Regions from separate parts of the Lelliottia jeotgali genome, predicted to be linked through region 2. Evidence: predicted binding sites of a transcription regulator. Region 2 holds the regulator's gene; each other region holds the start of a gene.
The links. The regulator PhoB, encoded in region 2, activates phosphate uptake and scavenging genes when phosphate is short. The targets are predictions, from matches to a motif close to CTGTCATAAAACTGNCNNAT.
Positions count from the first base shown of each region.

Region 1 (10,120 bases), on a different contig from region 2:
GCGTGACGGTGTTTGATAATTCCGGCGCGCTGGTCAAGCGTCAGGAGATCGAATCGAATCTGCAGTACGATGCGGGCGACAAAGGCGCGTACCGTCATTACATGCAGAAAGAGATCTACGAGCAGCCGAACGCGATAAAGAACACATTGACCGGGCGTATTAACCACGGTGAGGTGGACCTGAGCGAGCTGGGTGCCAACGCCAACGAAATGCTGGCGAACGTCGAGCATATCCAGATCGTGGCCTGCGGCACCTCTTACAACTCGGGTATGGTTTCGCGCTATTGGTTTGAAGCGCTGGCGGGCGTGCCGTGCGATGTCGAAATCGCCTCGGAATTCCGCTACCGCAAATCTGCTGTGCGCCGTAACAGCCTGATGATCACCCTTTCCCAGTCCGGCGAAACGGCGGATACCCTGGCGGCGCTGCGTCTGTCAAAAGAGCTGGGCTATCTCGGTTCTCTGGCGATCTGCAACGTCCCAGGCTCTTCGCTGGTGCGTGAATCCGATCTGGCGCTGATGACCAAAGCGGGCACCGAAATCGGCGTAGCATCGACCAAAGCGTTCACCACTCAGCTGACCGTGCTGTTGATGCTGGTGGCGAAACTGGCGCGTCTGAAAGGCCAGGATGCCTCTATTGAGCACGATATCGTTCACGGGCTGCAGGCGCTGCCGAGCCGTATCGAGCAGATGCTGTCCCAGGACAAACGCATCGAAGCCCTGGCTGAAGATTTCTCTGACAAACACCACGCCCTGTTCCTTGGCCGTGGCGATCAGTATCCTATTGCGCTGGAAGGTGCACTGAAGCTGAAAGAGATCTCTTACATCCATGCGGAAGCCTACGCTGCTGGCGAGCTGAAACACGGCCCGCTGGCGCTGATTGATGCCGATATGCCGGTGATTGTTGTGGCGCCTAACAACGAACTGCTGGAAAAACTGAAATCGAACATCGAAGAAGTGCGTGCCCGTGGCGGCCAGCTGTACGTCTTCGCCGATCAGGATGCCGGGTTTGTCAGCAACGACAACATGCACATCATCGAGATGCCGCACGTCGAAGAAGTTATTGCCCCAATCTTCTACACCGTTCCGCTGCAGCTGCTGGCGTATCACGTCGCGCTGATCAAAGGAACCGACGTCGATCAGCCACGTAACCTGGCGAAATCCGTTACCGTAGAATAATCCCTTCAGGCTCCACTTTCGGGTGGAGCTTTTTTCACCCCCTCCCGTTTTTTTTATTTATGACAATCTGTCATCTTCAGCTACTTTTTTAGTGTCATAGAAATAAAATTTTTCTGAAATCGCACTGTCATATAGTCGGCTAACACGATGATTGTTAATGATAATTTTGCCAATTCTTAAATCAAACTTTCAGTGTCATAAAACTGTCATAATTCGTACATTTATCTGTCACCTGTTTGTCCTACTTTGCTCATCGTAGCCACTCAAACAATGATTTACGAAATCTTGCAGGAGACATTATGAAAGTTATGCGTACCACTGTCGCAACTGTTGTCGCCGCGACCTTATCTCTGAGCGCTTTCTCTGTATTCGCAGAAGCAAGCCTGACTGGCGCTGGTGCAACATTCCCTGCGCCGGTGTATGCCAAATGGGCTGATACTTACCAGAAAGAAACCGGTAACAAGGTTAACTATCAGGGTATCGGCTCCTCCGGTGGCGTGAAACAAATTACCGCGAACACCGTCGATTTCGGCGCATCAGACGCTCCATTGTCTGATGACAAACTGGCGCAGGAAGGTCTGTTCCAGTTCCCAACCGTTATCGGTGGTGTTGTGCTGGCCGTGAATATCCCTGGCCTGAAATCTGGCGAACTGGTGCTGGATGGCAAAACCCTGGGTGATATCTATCTCGGCAAAATCAAAAAATGGGATGACGAAGCCATCACCAAACTGAACCCAGGTGTCAAACTGCCTTCGCAGAACATCGCCGTGGTTCGTCGCGCTGACGGTTCCGGTACCTCCTTCGTCTTCACCAGCTACCTGGCGAAAGTGAACGAAGAGTGGAAATCCAAAATCGGTTCGGGCTCTACCGTGAACTGGCCGACTGGTCTGGGCGGTAAAGGTAACGACGGTATCGCCGCGTTCGTACAGCGTCTGCCTGGCTCAATCGGCTACGTAGAGTACGCTTACGCTAAGCAGAACAACCTGGCTTACACCAAGCTGATCTCTGCCGATGGCAAACCGGTTAGCCCGACTGAAGAGAACTTTGCGAATGCTGCTAAAGGCGCAGACTGGAGCAAAACCTTCGCACAGGATCTGACTAACCAGAAAGGTGACGGCGCGTGGCCAATCACGTCTACCACCTTCATCCTGGTCCACAAAGATCAGAAGAAACCTGAGCAGGGCGCTGAAGTGCTGAAGTTCTTTGACTGGGCGTACAAAAACGGCGGCAAACAGGCTAATGACCTGGATTACGCCAGCCTGCCGGACAGCGTGGTTGAGCAGATTCGTGCTGCATGGAAAACCAACGTCAAAGACAGCAGCGGTAAAGCGCTGTACTAACAGGATATATTTAACGAAGATGGCGGGTGGCGCTACACTTACCCGCCCTACGGTTTAATCTGTAGGCCCGGTAAGCGTAAGCGCCACCGGGCATAATCGTAAAACGTCTCAAAATAGAAGAGTGATTTATGGCTGCAACCAAGCCTGCTTTTAGCCCTCCGGGGAAACATGGTGACAAAATTTTCAGCGCGCTGGTAAGACTGGCTGCGCTGATTGTGCTATTGCTGCTGGGCGGCATTATCGTGTCACTGATATTCTCCTCCTGGCCGAGCATCCAGAAATTCGGTTTTGCCTTCCTGTGGACCAAAGAGTGGGACGCGCCAAACGACATCTACGGTGCGCTGGTGCCGATCTACGGCACGCTGATGACCTCGTTCATCGCCCTGCTGATCGCGGTTCCGGTAAGCTTTGGTATCGCCCTGTTCCTGACAGAGCTGGCACCAAACTGGCTGAAGCGCCCTCTGGGTATCGCGATTGAACTGCTGGCGGCGATCCCGAGTATCGTTTACGGCATGTGGGGCTTATTCATCTTTGCGCCACTGTTTGCGACTTACTTCCAGGAACCGGTGGGGAACATTCTTTCCAATATCCCGTTTGTGGGCGCGCTGTTCTCCGGCCCGGCGTTCGGGATTGGTATCCTGGCCGCAGGCGTTATCCTCGCTATCATGATTATTCCGTACATTGCGGCGGTTATGCGCGATGTGTTCGAACAAACTCCGGTGATGATGAAAGAGTCGGCCTACGGCATCGGCTGCACCACCTGGGAAGTTATCTGGCGTATCGTTCTGCCGTTCACCAAAAATGGTGTGATTGGCGGTGTAATGCTCGGCTTAGGTCGCGCGCTGGGTGAAACTATGGCCGTGACCTTTATCATCGGTAACACTTACCAGCTCGACAGCGTCTCGCTGTACATGCCTGGCAACAGCATCACCTCTGCGCTGGCGAATGAGTTCGCTGAAGCGGAATCGGGGCTGCACGTGGCGGCGCTGATGGAGCTGGGTCTGATCCTGTTTGTTATCACCTTCATTGTTCTGGCGATCTCTAAGTTTATGATTATGCGCCTCGCAAAAAGTGAGGGGGCACGCTAATGACAACGCTCGAAATGCAGTCCACCGCTCAACTGGCTGAATCTCGCCGCAAAATGCAGGCGCGTCGCCGTATGAAAAACCGTCTGGCGCTGACGCTGTCGATGGCGACTATGGCGTTTGGTCTGTTCTGGCTGGTGTGGATCTTGTTCTCTACCGTAACGCGCGGTATCGATGGTATGTCGATTGCGCTGTTCACCGAAATGACTCCGCCGCCGAATACCGCTGGTGGTGGTCTTGCGAACGCCCTGGCGGGTAGCGGATTACTGATCCTGTGGGCGACCGCTGTCGGTACGCCGCTCGGCATCATGGCGGGGATTTATCTGGCGGAATATGGCCGTAAATCCTGGGTCGCAGAAGTGATTCGTTTCATCAACGATATCCTGCTTTCTGCGCCGTCTATCGTGGTCGGTTTGTTCGTTTACACCATCGTGGTCGCACAGATGGAACACTTCTCCGGCTGGGCGGGCGTGATTGCGCTGGCGCTGCTGCAGGTGCCTATCGTGATTCGTACCACCGAGAACATGCTGAAACTGGTGCCGGACAGCCTGCGTGAAGCGGCTTATGCGCTGGGGACACCGAAATGGAAGATGATTTCGGCGATCACCCTGAAAGCGTCGGTGTCGGGGATCATGACCGGTATCCTGCTGGCGATTGCTCGTATCGCGGGTGAAACCGCGCCGCTGCTGTTCACCGCGCTCTCCAACCAGTTCTGGAGCACGGACATGATGCAGCCGATCGCTAACCTGCCGGTCACCATCTTTAAATTTGCGATGAGCCCGTTCGCGGAGTGGCAGCAGCTGGCCTGGGCCGGGGTGCTGATTATTACCCTTTGCGTACTGTTGCTGAACATTCTGGCGCGCGTCATTTTCGCGAAGCAGAAACACGGTTAATTTTGACGGCGCGGCACTACGCGGCGCCGAATGAGGAAATGAGTCAATGAGTATGGTTGATACTGCACCGGGTAAGATTAAGGTTCGTGATTTGAACTTCTACTACGGTAAATTCCATGCCCTGAAAAACATCAACCTGGATATCGCCAAAAACCAGGTCACGGCATTTATCGGTCCATCAGGCTGTGGGAAATCCACCCTGCTGCGCACCTTTAACAAGATGTTTGAACTGTATCCTGAGCAGCGCGCGGAAGGCGAAATTCTGCTGGATGGCGACAATATTCTGACCAATACCCAGGACATCGCCCTGCTGCGTGCCAAAGTGGGGATGGTGTTCCAGAAACCGACGCCGTTCCCGATGTCGATCTACGACAACATCGCCTTTGGCGTGCGTCTGTTCGAAAAGCTCTCGCGTGCTGATATGGATGAGCGCGTGCAGTGGGCCTTGACCAAGGCCGCATTATGGAACGAAACCAAAGATAAACTGCACCAGAGCGGATACTCTCTCTCCGGTGGTCAGCAGCAGCGTCTGTGCATTGCGCGCGGTATCGCCATTCGCCCGGAAGTGTTGCTGCTGGATGAGCCGTGCTCGGCCCTCGACCCGATCTCCACCGGTCGTATCGAAGAGCTGATCACCGAGCTGAAACAGGATTACACCGTGGTGATCGTGACTCACAACATGCAGCAGGCAGCGCGTTGTTCCGACCATACGGCGTTTATGTACCTGGGCGAGTTGATTGAGTTTAGTGACACAGATGCTCTGTTCACCAGGCCCGCGAAGAAACAAACCGAAGATTATATTACTGGCCGCTACGGTTGATTTGGAGTGAATCATGGACAATCTCAATCTTAACAAACACATTTCCGGCCAGTTCAACGCAGAGCTGGAAAGTATCCGCACCCAGGTGATGACGATGGGTGGCATGGTCGAGCAGCAGCTTTCTGATGCGATCACCGCCATGCACAACCAGGACAGCGAGCTGGCGAAGCGCGTTGTCGAAGGTGACAAAAACGTCAACATGATGGAAGTGGCGATCGACGAAGCCTGCGTGCGCATCATCGCGAAACGTCAGCCGACGGCGAGCGACCTGCGTCTGGTGATGGCGATCATCAAAACCATCGCTGAGCTGGAACGTATTGGCGACGTGGCGGATAAAATCTGCCGCACCGCGCTTGAGAAATTCTCCCACCAGCACCAGCCGCTGCTGGTCAGCCTGGAATCCCTGGGCCGTCATACGGTGCAGATGCTGCATGATGTGCTGGATGCGTTCGCGCGTATGGATCTGGATGAAGCGGTACGTATTTACCGTGAAGACAAGAAGGTCGACCAGGAATATGAAGGCATCGTGCGTCAGCTGATGACGTACATGATGGAAGATCCACGCACCATTCCAAGCGTGCTGACCGCGCTGTTCTGCGCGCGTTCTATCGAGCGTATCGGCGACCGCTGCCAGAATATTTGTGAATACATCTTCTACTTCGTGAAAGGACAAGATTTCCGTCACGTGGGCGGGGATGAGCTGGATAAGCTGCTGGCGGGTAAAGACCCGAAAGAGTGATCTTATTGGCGGGTGGCGCTTCGCTTACCCGCCCTACGGGACTTGTAGGCCGGATAAGCGCTAGCGCCATCCGGCTTTTTTCATTAACGCGTAATATCCCACCCGCGCGCCTTCCACAGCTCCGGCAACTGCGCCAGATCGGTAAAGGTCGTCACTTTCGGATGGTTGATCGGCTTGTTATGTGGATCGGCGCAGAAGTAAAACACCTCCATCCCCGCATCAATCCCTGACTGCGCGCCTGCGCTGGAATCATCCACCAGAATGCAGTTCTCAACGTTCACGTTCATCGCTTTTGCGGCGTGGAACATCAGGGCCGGATCAGGCTTCCAGCGCTGGATATCGTAGCCGCTGAACAGTTTTTCCGGGAAATGGTGCAACATTTCAAGCTTGCCGAGGGAGTGCTGCATTTTGCTGACCGGGCCGTTAGACACCACACACATCGGCACCGTCATTGCATTGAGCAGCGCATTCGCTCCGGCAATCACTTCCAGTTCCGAGTCGAAAAGGCGTGCGACCTCGGCGCGGTAAACCGGTTCTAAGTCGGCTTTCGCCAGACTGACGCCGTGCTCAGCGTTGATAATGTCGATGATCTCGTACAATTTGACGCCCTTGAAGCGTTTAAATGTCTCTTCGAGATCGAGCGTAATGCCAAATTCCTGGAACATGCTGACATACGCGCGGGAACAAATGACCTCACTGTCGACCAGCGTACCGTCGCAGTCGAAAAATACCGCTTCAATTCCGGACATGCCTTTCCCTTTTAACAAGTTTAACGTTTACGTAATGCAGTTTTGCGAGACGCAATCGTTGCCGTATAAGCAAAATCAATGAAAAAAAGTATCTCGCAAACGCGCCTATTGTCGCATTTTGGTATAGGATAGCGACGGATTTTTCCCTCCTTGTTCGGAAACTGATGATGAGCCAACAACACACTACCCAGACATCTGGTCAGGGTCTGCTTGAGCGCGTGTTTAAACTGCGCGAGCACGGCACAACGGCACGCACCGAAGTGATCGCCGGTTTTACCACCTTCCTGACGATGGTTTATATCGTTTTTGTTAACCCGCAAATTCTGGGCGTTGCTGGCATGGATACCAGCGCCGTCTTCGTGACCACCTGTCTGATCGCCGCTCTCGGCAGCATCCTGATGGGCGTGTTCGCCAACCTTCCGGTTGCTCTGGCACCGGCAATGGGTCTGAACGCCTTCTTCGCCTTCGTGGTTGTGCAGGCGATGGGCCTGCCGTGGCAAGTGGGAATGGGCGCTATCTTCTGGGGCGCTGTCGGCCTGCTGCTGCTGACCATTTTCCGCGTGCGTTACTGGATGATTGCCAATATCCCGGTGAGCCTGCGCGTGGGTATCACCAGCGGTATCGGTCTGTTCATCGGCATGATGGGGCTGAAAAACGCCGGTGTCATCGTCCCTAACCAGGATACCCTGGTGAGCATCGGCAACCTGACCTCTCACAGCGTACTGCTGGGCGTGCTGGGCTTCTTTATCATTGCGATTCTGGCCTCGCGTAATATCCACGCTGCAGTTCTGGTGTCTATTATTGTGACCACCCTGTTGGGCTGGATGCTGGGCGACGTGCATTACAACGGCATTGTCTCTGCACCACCGAGTGTGACCACCGTGATTGGCCATGTTGATCTGGCTGGCTCCTTTAACCTCGGCCTGGCGGGTGTGATTTTCTCCTTCATGCTGGTAAACCTGTTCGACTCCTCAGGTACCCTTATCGGCGTGACCGATAAAGCCGGTCTGGCGGATGAGAAAGGTAAATTCCCGCGCATGAAGCAGGCGCTGTATGTGGACAGCATCTCGTCGGTAGCGGGTTCTTTCATCGGCACCTCTTCTGTTACGGCGTACATCGAGTCCTCTTCCGGCGTCTCCGTCGGTGGCCGTACCGGCCTGACTGCTGTCGTCGTTGGCCTGCTGTTCTTGCTGGTGATTTTCCTCTCTCCGCTGGCGGGGATGGTTCCACCGTACGCCGCCGCAGGCGCGCTGATCTACGTCGGCGTGCTGATGACGTCGAGCCTGTCGCGTGTGAAGTGGGAAGATTTAACTGAAGCAGTTCCGGCGTTTGTGACTGCCGTGATGATGCCGTTTAGCTTCTCGATCACCGAAGGTATCGCCCTGGGCTTTATCTCCTACTGTGTGATGAAAATCGGTACCGGTCGTTTCCGCGAACTGAGCCCATGCGTTATCGTGGTGGCGCTGCTGTTCGTGCTGAAGATTGTGTTTATCGACGCACACTAAGGTGCGGTTTGTGGTGTCAGGTGGCGCTTCGCTTACCTGACCTACAGAAGAGTGTAGGCCCGGTAAGCGTTAGCGCCACCGGGCTTTTTATTTGGCTTTAACTCGCTGAATATACTCGCCAAACGCGGTCAACTGACCGGTCAGATGATCCAGCGTGCTTTGATCTACCACTTCACCCGTCTGCGTATCAACTTTGTTCTGAATCACGCCGCCCATAAACTCCGGCTTGTTCATCACCATCGCATCCAGGAACACCAGAATCTGACGCAGATGATACTGGCAGCGTGCGCCACCAATTGCGCCCATCGAACTTGTCTGAATTAGCACCGGCTTGCCGGAAAGTGGCTGCTCCGGCAAGCGGGAAAGCCAATCGATCGCATTCTTCAGCCCACCCGGTACCGAGTAGTTATATTCAGGCGTGACAATCACGACGCCATCGGCCTGACGAATCTGCTCTGCAAGCGCTTCCACGCTTTGCGGAAAACCCTCTTCCTGCTGAACATCGGCGTCGTACAGCGGAATATCACCGATTGATGGCAGCGCGGAGACAACCATTCCAGCGGGGGCCAGTTTTGGCAGCGTGCGGGCAACCATCCCGTTAAATGAACCTTTGCGCAGGCTTCCCAGTAACGTAACAACTTTCAACGTATCAGACATGATTACTCCTTTTTCATCATGATGGCCCATGAGCGGGTCAGTTAAAGGTAAGAGCTTTTTCTGCCGGTAAACTGGTTAATCTCATCAGACGTGCGGCGGGTTCGTTAGCACGCGCGGGAACATCAGGAAGGCTACGCCATCCGTCGCGGCTGTCAAATTCCCAGATTTTCAGGCGCTCGATTGCTGGGGTGACGGCAATTGACCAAATAAGCACGTCTTCGGCGTCGCTGAGCGCTTCAACGCGCGCCGCTTTGGTCGCCCGCAGGCGGCCTGAGCCGGGTAATAGCTGTAACAGTCTGGCATCGTCCACCGCGCAGCCTGAGAGCTTTTGAATACTTTGACGTAGGGTAATGAGCTGAGCTTTAGCTTCGTTGGGATCGTTTTGATTACGCACCCACAGATTTTCATTGCTCGATAACGGATAAGCGTCGTGGGCGTTGGGTCCGTGGAAGCCGCGAGTGGCGCGCTGGAGTTCCATATCCAGTCCGCAATCGCCTTCGGTTGTGAGTGCCACGCCAACGATATTCCCCGTATAGGCGATGGAAAAACGCGGCAGTTCAGGATCGGCAAAAACCGGGCGGCCTTCGGGCTGGGTGATCATCTCCGGAAGCTCGCTCGTGCCGTACAGCATGAATAACAGCTCAGCGAGTAACGCCCGTGAAGCCAGAAATCGCGAGCGTCGGTGCTCCGGGAGCTTGTGTGCTTCTTCGTGACAGGATGAGGAGAGTCTGACTGACACCAGGCGTCCTTCGGTCAGAAGTCCTCTTGCAAAATGCGTTGCCATTTTTCGCTCCATGATAATGGTCAGTGACAGGTTAAACGGTTACATGATTATCGCTTAACTTCGCATCTGTTTTAATCGGTAAATCCCGTTATGAGAAGCCTGGGGACCGAACTTTACATTTTTAGAGGGAAAAATCGGATCTCTGACGCAGAGAATCGCAGTACAATGCCTTAATCGTCTCTTTCAGCCAGATAATTTTCGGGTTGTGGCTGTTCCGTTTATGCCAGATCAGCGTAAAGGGAACATTGAGTTTTTCGGCGAGCGCTTCGTCGATCGGTATCGGACGACTGACCAGCTTGCGCTGGTGGAGCTGATTATAGTGATGGCAATAGTGAGGCGCGGTGGCGATATAGTTATGGCCAGGCTGCGCCGC
Region 1 covers NZ_JAENMQ010000014.1:77,898-88,017, reverse strand. Annotated here, with positions in the region: gene glmS (glutamine--fructose-6-phosphate transaminase (isomerizing)) at 1-1,175, shown strand, start outside; gene pstS (phosphate ABC transporter substrate-binding protein PstS) at 1,475-2,515, shown strand; gene pstC (phosphate ABC transporter permease PstC) at 2,644-3,603, shown strand; gene pstA (phosphate ABC transporter permease PstA) at 3,603-4,493, shown strand; gene pstB (phosphate ABC transporter ATP-binding protein PstB) at 4,540-5,313, shown strand; gene phoU (phosphate signaling complex protein PhoU) at 5,327-6,052, shown strand; gene yieH (6-phosphogluconate phosphatase) at 6,136-6,801, opposite strand; gene adeP (adenine permease AdeP) at 6,969-8,306, shown strand; gene JBO43_RS20235 (NADPH-dependent FMN reductase) at 8,394-8,963, opposite strand; gene JBO43_RS20230 (4'-phosphopantetheinyl transferase family protein) at 9,001-9,747, opposite strand; gene yidZ (HTH-type transcriptional regulator YidZ) at 9,869-10,120, opposite strand, start outside.
Region 1: a site for PhoB is predicted at 1,368-1,387, ahead of pstS (phosphate ABC transporter substrate-binding protein PstS). Genes of this name have one in related genera too.

Region 2 (10,120 bases):
TGCTCTTCGCTTAGAAGTACGACGCCTGCCGCCTGCGCTTCACGCATTTCCAGCTCGGTTCGCGCTGTTTTGTGCTTTTCAAACACCATTGCGGAGATTTGGCCGTAGATCTCCGTGCCAGTCAGCTCTTCTAAAAGCTCTGCACGCTCTTTGGGTTTCGCGTTGAGAAACGCCGCGAACTGCCCTTGCGACAGCAGCATCGAACGGGTAAACCGCCCATAGTCCAGCCCGGTCAGCGAGGCCGTGAGATCGAGTTTATCTTTTACCTTATCGGCGAGAATTTTGCCGTCTTCGCACTGGGCCAGTTCCACACGCGGTGCCTGTAAGTTCCCGTCCGGCTGGTTGCGGGCGCGATTCTGGCTCCAGAATGCGCGATAGGCCACGCCTTTCACTTCGAACTCCACTTCGGCGAGACACTCCGCCGTGTCGCGGGTCATCAGATCGTTTTGCGACTGCGAGACCGTATTCAGGCGTGGCGTCTCGTGATAAAGCGCCAGGCAGATGGCATCGAGCAGGGTGGTTTTTCCCGCACCGGTCGCACCGGTAATGGCGAACAGCCCGTTGCTGGCAAACGGCTCGGCGATGAAGTCGATTTTCCATTCACCCTTCAGGGAGTTGAGGTTTTTCAGACGCAGGCTGAGAATTTTCATGCGTTATTTTCCTCGTCATGCAGCGCGTGCAGGGTGTGGGTGAACAGTTCATTGAGGCGTTTGCGCTGCGCATCATCAATATCTTCCTGCGCCAGGCGACGTTCGAACACCTCCTCGACTTTTAACTCGCTGAGTGTTTCGCGCTGGGCGCTTAACAGAATTTTCTCGCGCTGTTCGCGGCTGCGGCGCACCAGCAACACTTCTACGGGCAGGTCTTCGGTCAGTGTCTGGATTTTGCGCTGCATGTCATGCAGATATTCATCGGTGCTGATTTCGATATCCAGCCACACGGGCGGGGACTGCTCTACGCCGCGCCACTGCTCAAGCTGCGCGGCGATGGCGTTCAAATCGCCCTTAAGCATCGCCAGCGGTTGCGTGACTGGAACGACCAGAGTCTCGACGGCGCTCAGTTTACCGTAGCTAAAGCTCACCAGATGGACGCTTTTTCCTTTTCCGGTTTCATCAAAGCTGAGGGAGATCGGCGAGCCGCAGTAGCGGATGTGTTCGCAGCCACCAATGACCTGTGCGCGGTGAATGTGTCCAAGAGCGATGTAATCGGCAGGGGGGAAATTTTGCGCCGGGAAGGCGTCCAGCGTACCGATGTAAATCTCGCGCACCGCGTCACTTTTGCTGGCGCCGACGGTGGTCAGATGCCCGGTAGCGATGACGGGCAGCGCCGCGTCGCCGCGCAGCGCGCAGGCATCCACGTATTGTTGCTGATAATAATCGGTGATCGCCTGTAACAGATGCTGCTGCTTTTCGCCGCCGGATAGCCCGGCCTGGCTCTGGACAATATCGCGCGGGCGCAAAAAAGGAATAGGGCAAAGCACGGCGCCCGGGGTGCCATCGCGTTTTTTCAGGATTTGTGGGGCATGTCCTGCGTTAGCCACTACAGTGGTATTCAGAAACGCGAGAATGTCGCGGGATTCGTTGAGCGTGGCGACGGAATCGTGGTTGCCCGCGACGATCACCAGATGGCAGCCCGTCTGCTGCAAATTCACCACGAAGCGGTTGTAGAGTTCTCGCGCATAGCTCGGCGGCTGCCCGGTGTCAAAAATGTCTCCGGCGACGATGATGGCGTCCACCTCCTGCGACTGCGCTGTCTCCAGCAGCCAGTTCAGGAAAGCCTCATGTTCGGCGGCACGACTTTTACTGTAAAAATTTTGACCCAGATGCCAGTCCGAGGTGTGAAGTATGCGCATAACAGTTCCGTGGCAAAAAAGAGTGAACGGGATTATACACTTCATCCTTCAGGCTGCCTCTGCGTTGGCTACATCTGCTCACCTTGATGCAACTTGAATGATTTTGTGTATCTAAGGTTCCTGTGGCTGGAAAATAACCGCTGTAATAAAACAACGGTTTGCCATTCATAGTGGAAATGTTTTTCATAAATCTGTCACAAATCTGACGCATAATGGCGCCGCATTCCAAACTAATACATTAATAAGACAGGGCAAAGTATGGCGAGACGTATTCTGGTCGTAGAAGATGAAGCTCCGATTCGCGAAATGGTGTGCTTCGTGCTCGAACAAAATGGCTTCCAGCCGGTTGAGGCGGAAGATTATGACAGCGCGGTGAATCAACTGAACGAACCCTGGCCCGATTTGATTCTGCTTGACTGGATGTTGCCCGGCGGTTCTGGCCTGCAATTTATCAAGCACATTAAACGCGAAGCGATGACCCGCGATATCCCGGTGGTCATGCTGACGGCGCGTGGTGAAGAAGAGGATCGCGTGCGCGGTCTGGAAACTGGCGCGGATGATTACATCACCAAGCCGTTCTCACCGAAAGAGCTGGTGGCACGTATTAAAGCCGTGATGCGCCGTATTTCACCGATGGCGGTGGAAGAGGTGATCGAAATGCAGGGCTTGAGCCTCGACCCAACCTCACATCGTGTCATGACTGGCGAAAACCCGCTGGACATGGGCCCGACAGAATTCAAACTTTTGCACTTCTTCATGACTCATCCGGAACGCGTTTACAGTCGCGAACAGTTGCTGAATAACGTCTGGGGGACTAACGTCTATGTCGAAGACAGAACGGTAGATGTGCATATTCGCCGCTTGCGTAAAGCGCTGGAACACAGCGGCCACGATCGTATGGTGCAGACGGTCCGCGGTACGGGTTATCGTTTTTCGACCCGTTTCTGAACAATGACAGGAGTGTGACGCGTGCTGGAACGTCTGTCATGGAAAAGGCTCGTTTTTGAACTGATCTTATGCTGTATCCCCGCCGCCATTTTGGGGGCGATTTTTGGTCATCTGCCGTGGTTTTTACTGGCGGCAGTAACCGGGCTATTGGTCTGGCATTTTTGGAATTTACTGCGTCTTTCCTGGTGGCTGTGGGTCGATCGCAGCATGACGCCACCGCCGGGAAGCGGCAGCTGGGAACCGCTGTTGTACGGCCTGCACCAGATGCAAATGCGTAATAAAAAGCGCCGTCGCGAGCTGGGAAGCCTGATCAAACGCTTTCGCAGCGGGGCGGAGTCGCTGCCAGATGCCGTCATTCTGACCACCGAAGAAGGGACCATTTTTTGGTGTAACGGCCTGGCGCAACAGCTGCTCGGACTGCGCTGGCCGGACGATAACGGCCAAAACATCCTGAACCTCCTGCGTTACCCTGAATTCACCCATTACCTGAAAAAACGCGACTTTACGCGCCCGCACAATCTGGTGCTGAACAATGGCCGACATCTTGAGATCCGCGTGATGCCCTATAGCGATCAGCAGTGGTTGATGGTGGCGCGCGATGTGACCCAGATGCACCAGCTTGAAGGCGCGAGGCGGAACTTCTTCGCCAACGTCAGCCATGAGCTGCGCACGCCGCTGACGGTGCTGCAAGGCTATCTCGAGATGATGCAGGAGCAGACGCTCGAGGGTGCGCCGCGCGAGAAAGCGCTGCACACCATGCGCGAACAGACCCATCGCATGGAAGGGCTGGTGAAACAGCTGCTGACGCTATCGAAAATTGAAGCTGCGCCGACGCTGGCGTTGAATGAAACGATCGACGTGCCGATGATGCTGCGAGTGGTGGAACGTGAAGCGCAGACGCTGAGCCATAAAAAACATCAGTTTACCTTTGAACTGGATAACAGTCTGAAGGTGCTGGGAAGCGAAGACCAGCTGCGCAGTGCGATATCAAACCTGGTGTATAACGCGGTGAACCATACGCCGGAGGGCACACATATTGTGGTGCGCTGGCAGCATGTCCCGACCGGCGCGGAGTTCAGCGTGGAAGATGATGGGCCGGGGATTGGTCCGGAGCATATTCCGCGTTTGACCGAGCGGTTTTATCGCGTGGATAAAGCACGCTCGCGGCAAACGGGGGGCAGCGGTCTTGGGCTGGCGATTGTGAAACATGCGGTGAATCATCACGACAGCCGCCTCGATATTCAGAGCACGCCGGGCAAAGGCACGCGGTTTAGTTTTGTTATCCCGGAACGTTTGATTGCCAAAAAAAGTGCCTGATTGCGCGTGTGTCAGCCTTCCTTTCCACAGGCCAGCGTTTGCTGGCCTGTTTGCTTTGCAGTCAAGCGAAACGCGAATGAATATTATACGGTTGTTGCTTTTTTGTTCGCATGATTAGCCATGAGTTTTTCTTAACCTTAGCGGATTGTTCTGGTCTGCATTTTCATGCTGGCATATTGTTCTGGTTTTCAGATCCCTCCTTGCCTTTAAACGTTATAAGCGTTTAAATTGCGCCCCATATACTGTCATACCGACTGTATTTGCGTGGTAAATCGAAAAACTATTCTTCGCCACGGCATGACGGGAGCATATCCCGCTGAAATTGAGTCAATTTTCCGCTGTATCATCCCATTTGGGATGGCGAAAATCTCAACGTTTTCAACACCACATCCACAGGCAGTAAGGTTCTATGACCCATCATTTAAAATCGCGTGACATCATCGCGCTGGGCTTTATGACTTTTGCGCTGTTCGTCGGCGCAGGTAACATCATTTTTCCTCCTATGGTTGGCTTGCAGGCGGGTGAACACGTCTGGACGGCAGCTATTGGCTTCCTGATTACTGCGGTCGGTCTACCGGTTCTGACCGTCGTGGCGCTGGCGAAAGTCGGTGGCGGCGTCGATAGTCTCAGCACCCCGATCGGTAAAGTGGCGGGTATTCTGCTGGCGACGGTCTGCTATCTGGCGGTCGGCCCGCTGTTTGCGACCCCGCGTACTGCAACCGTCTCTTTTGAAGTCGGGATTGCTCCGCTAACCGGCGACGGCGCGCTGCCGCTGCTGATTTATAGCCTGGTTTATTTCGCGCTGGTGATTCTGGTCTCCCTCTATCCGGGCAAACTGCTGGATACCGTGGGCAACTTCCTGGCACCGATGAAAATTCTGGCGCTGATCGTGCTGGCCGTGGCGGCCATCATGTGGCCGGCGGGTCCTATCAGCGAATCGCTGGACGCCTACAAAACGGCGGCATTCTCCAACGGTTTCGTGAATGGCTATCTGACTATGGACACTATGGGCGCGATGGTCTTTGGTATCGTCATCGTTAACGCCGCGCGTTCTCGCGGTGTGACCGAAGCGCGCCTGCTGACCCGCTACACCATCTGGGCTGGCCTGATGGCCGGTGTCGGACTGACGCTGCTGTATCTGGCGCTGTTCCGCCTGGGTTCTGATAGCGCGACGCTGGTCGACCAAAATGCGAACGGTGCGGCGATTTTGCATGCTTACGTTCAGCACACCTTTGGCGGTGCGGGTAGCTTCCTGCTGGCAGTGCTGATTTTCCTGGCCTGTCTGGTGACCGCGGTTGGCCTGACCTGCGCCTGTGCTGAGTTCTTCGCTCAGTATGTTCCGCTGTCCTACCGCACGCTGGTGTTCATCCTCGGCGGCTTCTCGATGGCGGTCTCTAACCTCGGTCTGAGCCACCTGATTCAGGTCTCTATCCCGGTGCTGACCGCGATTTATCCGCCGTGTATTGTGCTGGTGGTGCTGAGCTTTACCCGTCCGTGGTGGAATAATTCCTCGCGAATTATTGCCCCAACGATGTTTATCAGCCTGCTTTTTGGTATCCTTGACGGGATTAAAGCATCCGCCTTCAGTGGGATCCTGCCTGACTGGACACAGCGTCTGCCGCTGTCAGAGCAAGGCCTGGCCTGGTTAATGCCAACCGTTGTTGCGATGGTTCTGGCGATTATCTGGGACCGTGCAGCAGGGCGTCAGGTCACTTCCAGCGCGCATTAATCAACGACAAATTGTTTAACCACGGGGCTTATGGCCCCGTGGTTTTTTGTTTTTTTCGAGTTGAATGGCAAGATTTAAATGGAAAGCACGAACAAACTGAAACGTGGGCTAAGCACCCGCCACATTCGCTTTATGGCGCTTGGCTCGGCAATCGGGACAGGCCTTTTTTATGGCTCGGCAGATGCCATTAAAATGGCCGGACCCAGCGTCCTGCTGGCTTACATCATCGGCGGCGTCGCGGCCTATATCATCATGCGCGCGCTGGGCGAAATGTCGGTACACAATCCGTCAGCCAGCTCTTTCTCGCGCTATGCTCAGGAAAACCTTGGCCCGCTGGCGGGCTACATCACTGGCTGGACCTACTGCTTTGAAATCCTGATCGTGGCGATAGCCGACGTGACGGCGTTTGGCATCTACATGGGCGTCTGGTTCCCGCTGGTGCCGCACTGGATATGGGTGCTGAGCGTGGTGCTGATCATCTGCGCCGTCAACCTGATGAGCGTCAAGGTGTTCGGTGAACTGGAGTTCTGGTTCTCCTTCTTCAAAGTCGCAACCATCATCATCATGATTGTGGCCGGTTTTGGCATCATCATCTGGGGGATTGGCAACGGCGGGCAACCGACCGGGATCCATAACCTGTGGAGCAACGGTGGGTTCTTCAGTAATGGCTGGCTCGGGATGGTAATGTCGCTGCAGATGGTGATGTTTGCCTACGGCGGAATCGAAATCATCGGCATCACAGCGGGTGAAGCGAAAGACCCGGAGAAATCCATTCCGCGCGCCATCAACTCCGTACCGATGCGTATTCTGGTGTTCTATGTGGGCACCCTGTTTGTGATTATGTCCATCTATCCGTGGAACCAGGTGGGGACCAGCGGCAGCCCGTTCGTGCTGACTTTCCAGCATCTGGGCATTGCCTTTGCTGCCAGTATCCTCAACTTTGTGGTGTTGACCGCCTCGTTCTCCGCCATTAACAGCGATGTGTTCGGCGTGGGCCGTATGCTGCACGGCATGGTAGAGCAGGGCAACGCGCCGAAAGTGTTCGCCAAAACCTCGCGTCGCGGCACGCCGTGGGTGACGGTGATGGTGATGACTGTCGCGCTGCTGCTCTCGGTGTATCTGAACTACATCATGCCGGAAAACGTCTTCCTGGTGATTGCGTCACTGGCGACTTTTGCGACCGTCTGGGTGTGGATCATGATTCTGGTGTCGCAGATTGCGTTCCGTCGTCGTCTACCGCCGGAAGAGGTGAAAGCGCTGAAGTTTAAAGTGCCGGGCGGTGTCCCGACCACGGTCGTCGGCCTGATCTTCCTGGTCTTTATTATCGGTCTGATTGGCTATCATCCAGACACGCGCATCTCCCTGTACGTGGGCTTTGCGTGGATCGTCCTGTTGCTGATCGGCTGGGCGTTTAAGCGCCGCCGCGAGCGTCAGCTGGCTGAAGCGCAGTAATCCCTTCTTTTCCCTCTCCCTGTGGGAGAGGGTCAAGGTGAGGGCATCGGGCTGCACCGATCCCTCCTCCCTCCACCTCATCCCCCAATAAACCTTTTCATGATGAGTTATCCTCCACTACGCTGTGGCAAGGTGGCCTCAATTTCATCAAAGGGGATTCGTGATGTTGAACGCCTGGCACCTTCCGGTTGCCCCATTTGTTAAGCAAAACAAAGACAATTTAGTGATTACGCTCTGGCTGACAGGAGAAAATCAGCCGGAGCGCGTCATGCTGCGCGCCGAAGTGGATAACGAAGAGACGGCGCTGACGATGCACAAACTGCGCAGTCAGCCGCAGCCAGGCGTCACCGCCTGGCGGGCGACTATCGATCTGTCTCAGGGGCAGGCACGTCGACGTTACAGCTTTAAGCTGCTGTGGAATAACCGCCAGCTGTGGTTTACCCCGCAGGGCTTTAGCCGTTTTCCTCCTGCGCGGCTCGAGCAGTTCGCCGTCGATTACCCGGACCACGGCCCGCAGTGGGTCAACGATCAGGTCTTCTATCAGATCTTCCCCGATCGCTTTGCCCGAAGCCAGCAGCGCACGACGCAGCAGGATCAGGTTTATTACCACCATGCGGCAGGCCACGACATTATCCGTAAAACCTGGGACGAACCGCTGACGGCGCAGGCGGGCGGCTCGACGTTTTACGGCGGCGATCTCGATGGGATCAGCGAAAAACTGCCGTACCTGAAAAAGCTGGGTGTGACGGCGCTGTACCTGAATCCGGTGTTTAAGGCCCCGAGCGTACACAAATACGATACCGAAGATTATCGCCATGTCGACGGGCAGTTTGGCGGCGATGAGGCCTTGCTGCGTCTGCGGGAAAACACCCGCCGCGAGGGGATGCGCCTGATCCTCGACGGCGTGTTTAACCACAGCGGGGATTCTCACGCCTGGTTTGACCGGCATAACCGCGCCACCGGTGGGGCCTGTCACAATCCTGAATCCGCCCAGCGCGACTGGTACAGTTTTAACGAAGAGGGCCGGGCGCTCGACTGGCTCGGTTATCCCAGCCTGCCGAAACTCGATTTTCAGTCTCCGACGCTGGTGGAGGAGATTTACGGCGGGGAAGACAGCATCGTTCGCCACTGGCTGAAAGCGCCGTGGAACATGGACGGCTGGCGGCTAGACGTGGTGCATATGCTCGGTGAAGCGGGTGGCGCGCGAAACAATCTTCAGCACGTGACCGGCATCACTCAGGCAGCAAAAGCTGCAAAGCCCGACGCCTTTGTGTTCGGCGAGCATTTTGGCGATGCGCGTCAATGGCTTCAGGCCGATGCAGAAGATGCCTCGATGAACTATCGTGGGTTTACCTTCCCAGTGTGGGGTTTCCTCGCGAATACTGATATCTCTTACGATCCGCAGCACATCGATGCGGAAACCTGCATGGCGTGGATGGACAACTATCGCGCCAGCCTGTCGCATCAGCAGCAGCTGCGGATGTTTAACCAGCTCGACAGCCACGATACCGCGCGCTTTAAATCCCTGTTGGGCAAAGACGTGGCGCGCTTGCCGCTGGCCGTCACCTGGCTCTTTACCTGGCCGGGCGTGCCGTGCATTTATTACGGCGACGAAGTGGGGCTGGACGGCAACAACGATCCGTTCTGCCGCAAGACTTTCCCGTGGGAGAGCGAGAAGCAGGACAAAAACCTGCTGGCGCTGTATCAACGTCTGGCGAAATTGCGTAAGCATAATCAGGCGCTGCGCTACGGTGGTTGTCAGGTGGTCTATGCGCACAATCATGTGGTGGTGTTTGCCCGCGTCTATAACCAGCAGCGCGTGCTGGTGGCGATCAACCGTGGCGAAGCCTGTGAAGTGGTGCTCGATGATTCCCCACTGCTCAATCTCCAGACCTGGCAGTTGAAAGAGGGTAAAGGCGATATACAGGAAGGCGTGCTGTCGCTGCCTGCGATTTCCGCCTCCATCTGGTTCGGTAATTAACGCTTTTCTGCAACGGGCATTTGCCGCTCGTTGCAGAATATTCCCGCATGTTGTTCTGTTTAATTAAACAGAGCGGACAAATATCTTTAATATCCCGTCAATCAATACTCGCTATACTCAATTTGCTTTATCAGTCAGGGCCCGACCTCATATAGCACACATTTAGTTTTCTTTTAACATCTTGATTAAAAGGTACATTTATGTCTATCCGCGAACTGATTGACCCATCAAACTCGACGCTTATTTTTATCGACCACCAGCCGCAAATGTCTTTTGGCGTGGCGAATATTGACCGCCAACTCCTTAAGAATAATACGGTTGCGTTGGCGAAAGCGGGCAAAATATTTGATGTGCCGGTTATCTATACCTCGGTCGAAACAAAAAGTTTTAGCGGTTATATCTGGCCGGAATTACTGGCGGTTCACCCGGATGTGAAGCCGATTGAACGCACCTCGATGAACTCCTGGGAAGATGATGCGTTTGTTGCGGCGGTTAAAGCAACGGGCCGCAAAAAACTCATCATCTCGGCCCTGTGGACCGAAGTGTGCCTGACCTTCCCGGCGCTGATGGCGCTGGACGAAGGGTTCGAAGTCTACGTGGTGACCGACACCTCCGGCGGCACTTCTGTGGATGCCCACGAACGCTCCATCGACCGCATGGTGCAGGCTGGTGCGGTTCCGGTGACCTGGCAGCAGGTGCTGCTGGAGTACCAGCGCGACTGGTCTCGCAAAGAGACTTACGACGCGGTGATGGATCTGGTGCGTGAGCACAGCGGCGCTTACGGGATGGGCGTCGATTATGCCTATACCCTGGTTCACGGCGCGCCTGAGCGTAAAGCCTA
Region 2 covers NZ_JAENMQ010000005.1:113,049-123,168, forward strand. Annotated here, with positions in the region: gene sbcC (exonuclease subunit SbcC) at 1-650, opposite strand, end outside; gene sbcD (exonuclease subunit SbcD) at 647-1,852, opposite strand; gene phoB (phosphate response regulator transcription factor PhoB) at 2,111-2,800, shown strand; gene phoR (phosphate regulon sensor histidine kinase PhoR) at 2,822-4,117, shown strand; gene brnQ (branched-chain amino acid transporter carrier protein BrnQ) at 4,527-5,846, shown strand; gene proY (proline-specific permease ProY) at 5,925-7,298, shown strand; gene malZ (maltodextrin glucosidase) at 7,462-9,279, shown strand; gene JBO43_RS12435 (hydrolase) at 9,480-10,120, shown strand, end outside.

Region 3 (10,120 bases), on a different contig from region 2:
TGACGGCGGAACAGGTCACTGCCCTCGCCCGTCTCCATCAGCTCAATAAAACGCAGTTGAATGCGGCGGGGTTTGACCCACGCGAGGAAAGTATCGAGCTGGTGATGGTTCACATCACGCATCAGAACGGTGTTGACTTTGACTTTGTCGAAACCGGCTTCAAACGCGGCGTCGATACCCTCCATCACCTGACGAAATTTATCCTGTCCGGTGATGGCGTGAAACTGACGCGCGTCGAGACTGTCGACGCTGACATTGATAGCCGTCAGCCCGGCATCGCGCCACTGAGCGACATCGCGGGATAAGCGATAGCCATTGGTGGTGACGGCGATTTGACGAATGCTGGCGTTTTCGCGCACGGCGGCGATGATGTCGGGAAAATCACGACGCAACGAGGGTTCCCCGCCCGTGAGACGCACTTTTTCCGTGCCGAGTTCAGAGAAGGCGCGTGTGACGCGGCGCACTTCTTCGACGGAGAGGAATCCGTTATTGGTGACGCTGCCCGGTTTGTAGCCGTTCGGCAGGCAGTAGGTGCAACGAAAATTGCACACATCGGTGATCGACAGACGTAAATAGAAAAACTTACGCGCGAAAGCATCAGTGAGTTGAGAAGCCATGTACACCTTTCCAGTACGGGAGGCACAGTCATTTCTTTCTGTACCCTGGTAGCGTTTCCGCTACGGCCAGGGCGCCATATCATCAGACACAGGCGCCAGGGCTAGAGTGTATGTTTTCATATTCGAAAACGTGGGTTATGCCGATAGTAGCGCGGAAATGGCTCTTTCGCCATTCGCTGATTTCGCTATATAATTATATATATAACGACCAGATCGTGCACTTTCACTACAGAATACGTAAAAATCAAAGTTTCGCATTGATATACGTCATTTTGCGGGGGGTCGGGCATCGTCTTTTAGGGGTAGTTCGGTTACTGTTACGCAGATCGAATAGGATAAGGAATGTGTATGCGCAATCGCACTTTTGCGGATCTTGACCGTGTAGTCGCTCTCGGCGGAGGGCATGGGCTGGGCCGAGTCATGTCGTCGTTATCGTCGCTGGGTTCAAGGCTCACCGGTATCGTCACCACCACCGATAACGGGGGCTCTACAGGTCGTATTCGTCGCTCAGAAGGCGGTATCGCCTGGGGCGACATGCGCAACTGTCTTAACCAGTTAATTACCGAACAAAGCGTCGCTTCAGCCATGTTTGAGTATCGTTTTGGCGGTAATGGCGAACTTTCCGGACATAACCTCGGAAATCTGATGTTAAAGGCTTTAGATCACCTGAGCGTACGCCCGCTTGAGGCGATCAATTTAATCCGCAATCTGCTGAAAGTGGATGCATTCCTGATCCCTATGTCGGAACAACCGGTCGATTTGATGGCGATTGATACGGAAGGCCATGAAGTCTACGGGGAAGTGAATATTGATCAGCTGATTTTGCCGCCGCAGGAGCTAATGACCTACCCTTCCGTTCCCGCCACGCGTGAAGCGGTGGAAGCCATTAGCGAAGCGGATCTCATCCTCATCGGCCCTGGAAGTTTTTACACCAGCCTGATGCCGCTGCTGCTGGTGAAAGAGCTGGCGCAGGCGCTACGCAGGACGCCCGCGCCGATGGTGTATATCGGCAATCTGGGCAAAGAGCTCAGCCCCGCCGCAGCAAGCCTGTCGCTTGCCGATAAACTGAATCTGATGGAGCAGTACGTCGGTAAGAAAATTATCGACGGTGTAGTGGTTGGACCGAAGGTGGATGTTTCAGGGATGGAAGGCCGGGTGGTGGTGCAGGAAGAGTTAGAAGCGAGCGATATTAAATATCGCCACGACCGGCATCTGTTGCGCCTGGCGCTGGAGAAAGCGATTCAGGCGCTGGGGTAAGCATTTTTTCAGTGCGGTCTGGTGCCCTCACCCCGCCCTCTCCCACAGGGAGAGGGAGAAAACACTAAAAACGGCAACCTTCGGGTTGCCGTTTTGCTTTTGTCACGAAGCCGCAATAAACAAATCCCGCAGCTTATGCAGCTGATCGCGGATCTGCGCCGCCTCTTCAAACTCCAGATTCTGCGCATGCTGCATCATCTGCCCTTCCAGCTCGTGGATTTTCTGCTGCAGCGCTTTCGGCGTCAGCAGCACTTCAACCGGATCGGCCTCAACCGGATGACGCGCTTTGCCGCGTCCTTTGGTTTTCGCCAGACCCTGACCGAGCGCCAGAATATCCACCACCTTCTTGTTCAGACCCTGTGGCGTAATGCCGTTTTCTTCGTTGTACTGCTGCTGTTTCTCTCGACGGCGCTCCGTTTCGCTAATGGCTTTGGCCATCGATGCCGTGATTTTGTCACCGTACAGAATCGCTTTACCGTTGATGTTACGTGCCGCACGACCAATGGTCTGAATTAACGATCGCTCAGAACGCAGGAAGCCCTCTTTGTCGGCATCCAGAATCGCCACCAACGACACTTCCGGCATGTCGAGGCCTTCTCGCAGCAGGTTGATCCCCACCAGCACGTCAAACTCGCCGAGACGTAAATCGCGGATGATCTCCATACGCTCAACGGTATCAATATCCGAGTGCAGATAGCGCACGCGCTCACCGTGCTCTTCCAGGTATTCGGTTAGATCTTCTGCCATGCGTTTGGTCAGCGTGGTAACCAGAACACGTTCGTTGATGGATGCACGGGCGCGGATTTCCGACAGTAAATCGTCGACCTGAGTGCCAACAGGGCGTACCTCGATAATGGGGTCCAGCAGACCGGTTGGGCGCACCACCTGATCAACCACCTCGTCGCCCGATTTTTCCAGCTCGTAGTTGCCCGGTGTCGCCGACACGTAAATCGTCTGCGGAGCCAGCGCCTCGAACTCTTCAAACTTCATCGGGCGGTTATCGAGCGCCGACGGCAGGCGGAAACCATACTCCACCAGCGTCTCTTTACGCGCACGGTCACCGCGGTACATGCCGCCGATTTGCGGAATGGTGACGTGGGATTCATCCACCACCAGCAGGCCGTCCGCCGGGAGATAATCAAATAACGTTGGCGGCGCTTCGCCAGGACCCCGCCCGGAGAGATAGCGCGAGTAGTTTTCGATTCCCGAGCAATAGCCCAGCTCGTTCATCATCTCCAGATCGAACTGCGTGCGCTGGCTCAGGCGCTGCTCTTCAAGCAGTTTGTTGTTTTCCAGCAGAACTTTACGCCGGTCTGCCAGCTCAACTTTAATCTCTTCCATCGCCTGAATAATACGTTCGCGCGGCGTCACATAGTGAGTTTTTGGATAGATGGTAAAGCGCTGAATCACCGACTCAATGTGACCGGTCAGCGGATCAAACAATGACAGCCGCTCGACCTCTTCATCGAACAGTTCCACGCGCAGGGCCAGATCGTCAGATTCAGCCGGGAAGATATCAATCACTTCACCGCGCACCCGGAAAGTACCGCGCTGGAAGGCCTGATCGTTACGCGCATATTGCAGCTCGGTCAGACGACGCAAGATTGCACGCTGATCGATGATCATCCCGTTGGTCAGATGCAGCATCATTTTGAGGTAGAGATCCGGGTCGCCCAGACCGTAGATCGCGGAAACCGATGCCACCACAATCACGTCCCGGCGCTCCAGCAGCGCCTTGGTTGCCGACAGACGCATCTGCTCAATATGTTCGTTGACCGAGGCATCCTTCTCAATGAAGGTGTCTGAGCTTGGCACATAGGCTTCTGGCTGGTAGTAATCGTAGTAGGAGACGAAATACTCGACGGCGTTTTCCGGGAAAAATTCTTTCATCTCGCCATACAGCTGCGCCGCCAGAGTTTTGTTGGGAGCCAGCACCATCGTCGGGCGCTGCAAATCCGCAATCACGTTGGCGACGGTAAAGGTTTTACCCGAACCGGTCACGCCCAGCAGCGTCTGGTGCGCCAGCCCGTCTTCCAGCCCCTCTTTCAGGCGGCGGATCGCCTCCGGCTGATCGCCAGAGGGACGGAAGGCAGAATTCAATTTGAACAATTTACTCATGGGCGGCAACCTGATGACGGAAAAAACGGCAGGTGAGTAATTTTACTCGCGGCTGGCAAATTTGCCAGTAATAAATACTGGATGTAAAACCAGTAGCGTGTAAGGATATCTGGATTAGCATCCGCTTAATGAGCGCGAAACGGGGTGAAATTTAAGCTGCGACGAGATAAAACACCAGCCGTATGCGGTTATCCCCAGAACATTTCTCATTTTAACATTTGTCAAGCCAGGTAATGATAGTTTTATGGCAGCGCGTGACACTTTCATGACGCTGATTGCTTTTGTCTAACTATTTAATTAATAGAAGATATTTCTTAAAGCCGCGTTTCGCACCAATTCAGGCGCAGGCCGCGTATTCTCTCGCTTGCCTCAAGTTTTCTAACTCTAATGCACATGGTTATCCACAGGAATAGTGGATAACTGCTTCCAGCCCATACAGACCGCCACTCGCCAAATTCCCGGCTTTTCCCAAGGGCATGCCCATAAAAAATATTTATCGCTCTTTTTTGATGATTATCAGACCCACAGCGCATAACGACTGGTGAGATCTTAATCACAATTCAGTCATTCTGTGGCCTGTAGCCGCGCTTAACCTTTGTGAGCGTAATCTTAAAATCGCCGCTTATTTGACCGAACTGCAGTTTATGGCAGGGGTTTTGCACATTCCTGTGACGTCTTGTCCCTCACGCGTTACCAGGAGAGCATTATGTTAAGTCTGCGCGCTGTTAATCAGTTTTACGGAAGCCAGCACACGCTGTGGAATGTGGATTTAGATTTGCCGCCGGGGATGTGCACGGGCGTTATTGGGCTGCCGGGCATGGGTAAAACGACGCTGATCAACTGCATCACCGGCCAGCTACCGATAGAAAGTGGCACCATTATCTGGCATGAAACCGGCTCACCGCCGTGCAATTTACGCGCAGATGCACCTGAGCAGTGCGCGATGCCGGGCATTGGCTATGTTTCACAGGACAGGCGGATATTCTCGCAGCTGACGGTCGAGGAGAATCTGCATGTTGCGATGCGTGCCAAAGGCACACCGGATGCAGGCGCAAGTGCTGAGATTTACGACCTCTTTCCCCAGCTCTGGCCGCTGCGCCACGCCCGAGCAACGGGTATGTCGCCCGATGAGCAATATCAATTGGCGCTGGCCAATGCGCTCATCAATCGCCCTCGACTGCTGATTCTGGATGAGCCGCTGCACGGCACAGGAAATACCTTTGCCCACAAGTTAGGACAACTGCTGATGCGCCTGAGCCGGGAGCTGGGAATGACGGTGCTGTTAGCGGAACAACAGCTGTCGTTTATCCGCCGGGTGGCGGATCGTTTTTGCGTGCTGTATCGCGGACGTAACGTGGCCCAAGGCCACGTAAACGAACTGGATGAGGCGCTTATCGCGCACTGGATGTCGCGGGATGCAAGGCGCTGAGATCAAGATACTGCCCGGTCTCGGCGTGTTCTGCGCCTTCAGCCAGCCACGGAATTTCCCCGAGAAACGGCGCGGGAAGCACGCGCTGCAACGTAGCGAGATATTCCTGATGACGTTTCCCTGGCGCAACGACGTCGTTGGCAATCCAGCCCGCGAAGCGCAAACCGGCCTGTTGAATCGCCTGTGCGGTGAGCATCGCGTGATTGATGCAGCCCAGTTTGACGCCGACCACGAGGATCACCGGCAGCTGTTCGTCCTGCACCCAATCGGCGAAGGTTTGATTATCTGAGAGCGGCGTAAACCAGCCGCCCGCCCCTTCAACCAGCACCCATTCCGCCTGCTGCTCCAGCGCCCTCAGGCCCGCAGAGAGCACCGGGAATTCAATTGGGCGTTGCTCGTCGGCGCTGATGATGTGGGGCGACGTCGGTTCCGCAAAGGTGTACGGATTCACCTCCTCGTAAGCCAGCGGAAGTGTGCTGTTGCGTTGCAACGCCAGCGCGTCGGAATTGCGCAAGCCTTCCGCCGTCATCTCGCTGCCCGACGCGACAGGTTTGTATCCGGCAGTCATAAAACCCTGCATACGTGCGGCCTGTAACAGCGCAGAGCTGGCGACGGTTTTACCCACTTCGGTATCCGTTCCGGTGACAAAATAACGTTCACTCACGTTCGATAATCCCATGAAATAATTGATAAGAGAGCGGAAATTCACCCCGCTCGCGCGGCCACGTCAGTTCGAGTCGGTTAAGTTCGCCGCGCGTCAGCGGTTTGCGTGCCCGTCCGCTGTGCAGATGGGTGGCGCCAATTCCTTTCAGCGAGCGCATGGCGCTCAGCGCATCCGTGAATCCAAGCGTCACAATCTGCGTGGTGGCTCGAAAACGCCATCCTTCCATCGCACTTTCTACCTCGTTCTGCGATAAAAAACGGTTGGCGTGCGGCTGTTCATCCACCGCGCGCCACGCCTGATTTAGCTCCGGCAGTGAGTTATCCAGCAGCGTGGTAAACGCAACGATTCCTCCCGGTCGCGTCACCCGATACAGCTCGCGTAGCGCCTGCGGCAAACTGGCGCACCACTGCACCGCCAGATGGCTCCAGACCAGGTCAAACTGCGCGTCAGGTAACGGAATCGCTTCGATATCCGCCAGCAGATAATCATCCGCCGCCTGCTGATAGCGTGCCTGCTCCAGCATTTGCGCCGAGAGATCGAGCGCCGTCACGTGGCTGCCCGTCTCGCGCCAGGCACGGCTGTTCGCACCGGGACCACAGCCCGCATCCAGTACGGCATTGAACCTCCCTGCGTCGAGAAAGGCTTTCAGCCCGTGAGCGCTGCGGCGCTGCAATTCATCATGCTGAGAGTAGCTCTGCGCCGCCCGCCCAAAGGCCGAGGCAATGGCCTGCTTATTCACCTGCGTCATGCAGCGCCTCCAGTAAATCCTCGATATCCTGCGCGTGGTGCGCGGCGGTCAAGGTTAGACGCAGACGCGCTGTACCCGCTGGAACCGTCGGCGGACGGATCGCCGTCACCCACATCCCCCGCTCGCGAAGCTGCTGCGCCAGCCGTAATGTGCGGCTGTTTTCACCGACAATCAGCGGCTGAATGGCGCTTTGCGATTGCGTCATCTGCCACGGCAGTTCGCCAACGCCAGCCCGGAAGCGCTGAATATGCGCCGCCAGAATTTGCCGACGCTGTTCACCCTCGTCGCTCCGAATCACGTTTAGCGCTTCCTGCAGCGCCACCGCCTGCGCGGGCGGCATACTGGTGCTGTAGATCAGATGGCGGGCAAATTGCAGCAAATAATCGGCCACCGAGTCACTGCACAGCACCGCTGCACCGCTGATGCCAAACCCTTTGCCAAAGGTCACAACTAGCAGTTCCGGTTTCACATCCTGGCTGGCGGCACTCCCGCGCCCTGCTTCGCCGAGCACGCCAATGCCGTGGGCATCATCCACCAGCAGCCAGGCATCGTGCCGCCGGGCGGTGGCGTGCAATTCACCCAGCGGTGCGCTGTCGCCGTCCATGCTGAATACCCCTTCGGTCACCACCAGCTGTTGCCCTTCGCAGGGTTTCTCCAGCAGCGCATCGAGCTGTTTCACGTCGTTGTGGGCAAACCGACGCAGCTGCGCCGGGCTGAGACTGGCGGCTTCCAGCAGCGAAGCGTGGCTCAGACGGTCGGCGACAATCCGATCCTCTTTACCCACCAGCGCGGCGATCAGTGCCTGATTAGCAGCAAAACCGGAGATAAACAGCAGCGCGCGCGAATAGCCGAGCCAGTCGGCAAGCTGCTCTTCCAGCGCCTGATGTGCGGTGGTGTAGCCCGTCACATGCCCCGAGCCACCGCTTCCCACGCCATACCTATCTGCCCCCTGCTGCCAGGCGCGGACAATCGCCGGGTGCTGGCTTAAGCCCAGATAATCGTTGCTGGAGAAATTGCAGAACTGGCGCTGGTCGCGAAGCAGAAAGCGCCCGCCGCCCTTGACGGCTGAGCGCGTGCGAAACGCGTCCGCCGCCCGGCGTTCGTCAAGGGCGGCATCGATACGATGTTGCCAGGTCATACGGTCGCGGCGTTGTAATACTGTTCGGTGTCGGCGTTGAAAAGCTGCTGTTCCAGCTCGTTATCGCCCGTCAGCACTTCGGTCTGATGCGGATTCAGCCCTAGCTTGCGGAACAGCTGAACGTCTTTGTCCTCTTCCGGGTTCGGCGTGGTCAGCAGTTTGCAGCCGTAGAAAATCGAGTTGGCGCCCGCCATAAAGCACATCGCCTGAGTCTGTTCATTCATCTGCTCGCGGCCTGCGGAAAGGCGCACGAACGAGGTTGGCATCATGATGCGCGCCACGGCGATAGTGCGGATAAAATCAAAGGCATCCACATCGTCGTTATCCGCCATCGGTGTACCTTTGACCTTGACCAGCATGTTGATCGGCACGCTTTCAGGCGGCGTCGGCAGATTCGCCAGCTGGAGCAGCAGGCCCGCGCGATCTTTCACCGTTTCGCCTAAGCCGACGATCCCCCCGGAGCAGACCTTAATCCCGGCATCTCGTACCTTGCCGAGGGTGTCCAGACGCTCCTGATAGGTACGGGTGGTGATGATGTTGCCGTAGAATTCCGGCGAGGTGTCGAGGTTGTGGTTGTAGTAGTCCAGCCCCGCCGCCGACAGGCGCTGCGCCTGGGTTTCGTTCAGTGTGCCGAGGGTCATACAGGCTTCAAGGCCCATCTCTTTCACGCCTTGCACCATCTGCTCGAGATACGGCATATCGCGGTCGTGCGGGTTTTTCCACGCCGCCCCCATGCAGAATCGGGTCGAACCGGCATTTTTCGCTTTACGCGCCGAGTCGAGAACCTGCTCAACTTCCATCAGACGCTCGGCTTCAAGCCCGGTTTTATAGCGCGCACTTTGCGGGCAATATTTGCAGTCTTCCGGGCAGGCACCGGTTTTGATCGACAGCAGCGTGCTGACCTGCACATGACGCGGATCGAAGTGCTGGCGGTGGATTTGCTGGGCTTCGAACATCAGTTCGAGGAAAGGTTTGTTAAATAATTCGGTGACTTGCGACATTGTCCAGCGCGGGTGATTAGCCATCGGGCTTCTCCAAAAGTTACACTTCATATTTCGCGCGGCCTCTTTGTTGGCTGCGCTTGCTCACTCCGGTCACATAGTTATCTATGCTCCCGGGGATTCGCTCGCTTGCCGCCGCGATGCCACACGAAATATTTCGTGTACTGTTAATTAACTGTGGGTTCGGTTTATACTCGTAAACCTAAAACTTTTCAAAATGGTTTACAAGTCGATTATGACCCAGGACGATCTCGCCTTCGACAAGCAGCATATCTGGCACCCCTACACCTCCATGACCCAGCCGTTACCCGTCTATCCGGTCGCCTCAGCGCGCGGGTGCGAACTGCATCTCGCCACCGGCGAAACGCTGGTCGATGGGATGTCCTCCTGGTGGGCGACCATCCACGGGTACAACCATCCGCGCCTGAATGCGGCGATGAAAACGCAAATTGACCAGATGTCCCACGTGATGTTTGGCGGGATCACCCATCAGCCAGCGATTGACCTTTGCCGTCGTCTGGTGTCCATGACTCCGGCATCGCTGGAATGCGTTTTCCTCGCCGATTCGGGTTCGGTGGCGGTGGAAGTGGCGATGAAAATGGCACTGCAGTACTGGCAGGCGAAAGGCGATCCGCGCCAGCGTTTCCTGACCTTCCGCAACGGCTATCACGGCGACACCTTCGGCGCGATGTCAGTCTGCGATCCGGATAACTCCATGCACAGCCTGTGGCAGGGCTATCTGCCGGAAAACCTGTTTGCTCCGGCCCCGCAGAGCCGTTTTGGCGGCGAGTGGAACGAGATGGATATGGTCGGCTTTGCCCGTCTGATGGCGGCCCATCGCCACGAGATCGCCGCTGTGATTCTGGAGCCAGTGGTCCAGGGCGCAGGCGGGATGCGCATGTACCACCCGGAATGGTTAAAACGTATTCGCAAGATGTGCGACCGCGAAGGCATCTTGCTGATCGCCGACGAAATCGCCACCGGGTTTGGTCGCACCGGTAAGCTGTTTGCCTGCGAACACGCGGACATTGCGCCGGATATTTTGTGCCTCGGTAAAGCCCTAACGGGCGGCACCATGACGCTTTCCGCTACGCTGACCACGCGTCACGTCGCGGACACCATCAGCGACGGCGAAGCGGGTTGCTTTA
Region 3 covers NZ_JAENMQ010000010.1:81,281-91,400, reverse strand. Annotated here, with positions in the region: gene moaA (GTP 3',8-cyclase MoaA) at 1-617, opposite strand, end outside; molybdenum cofactor riboswitch at 605-738, opposite strand; gene yvcK (uridine diphosphate-N-acetylglucosamine-binding protein YvcK) at 966-1,874, shown strand; gene uvrB (excinuclease ABC subunit UvrB) at 1,977-3,992, opposite strand; gene JBO43_RS17165 (ABC transporter ATP-binding protein) at 4,699-5,421, shown strand; gene bioD (dethiobiotin synthase) at 5,384-6,085, opposite strand; gene bioC (malonyl-ACP O-methyltransferase BioC) at 6,078-6,833, opposite strand; gene bioF (8-amino-7-oxononanoate synthase) at 6,817-7,971, opposite strand; gene bioB (biotin synthase BioB) at 7,968-8,996, opposite strand; gene bioA (adenosylmethionine--8-amino-7-oxononanoate transaminase) at 9,190-10,120, shown strand, end outside.
Region 3: a site for PhoB is predicted at 4,224-4,243, ahead of uvrB (excinuclease ABC subunit UvrB). Genes of this name have one in related genera too.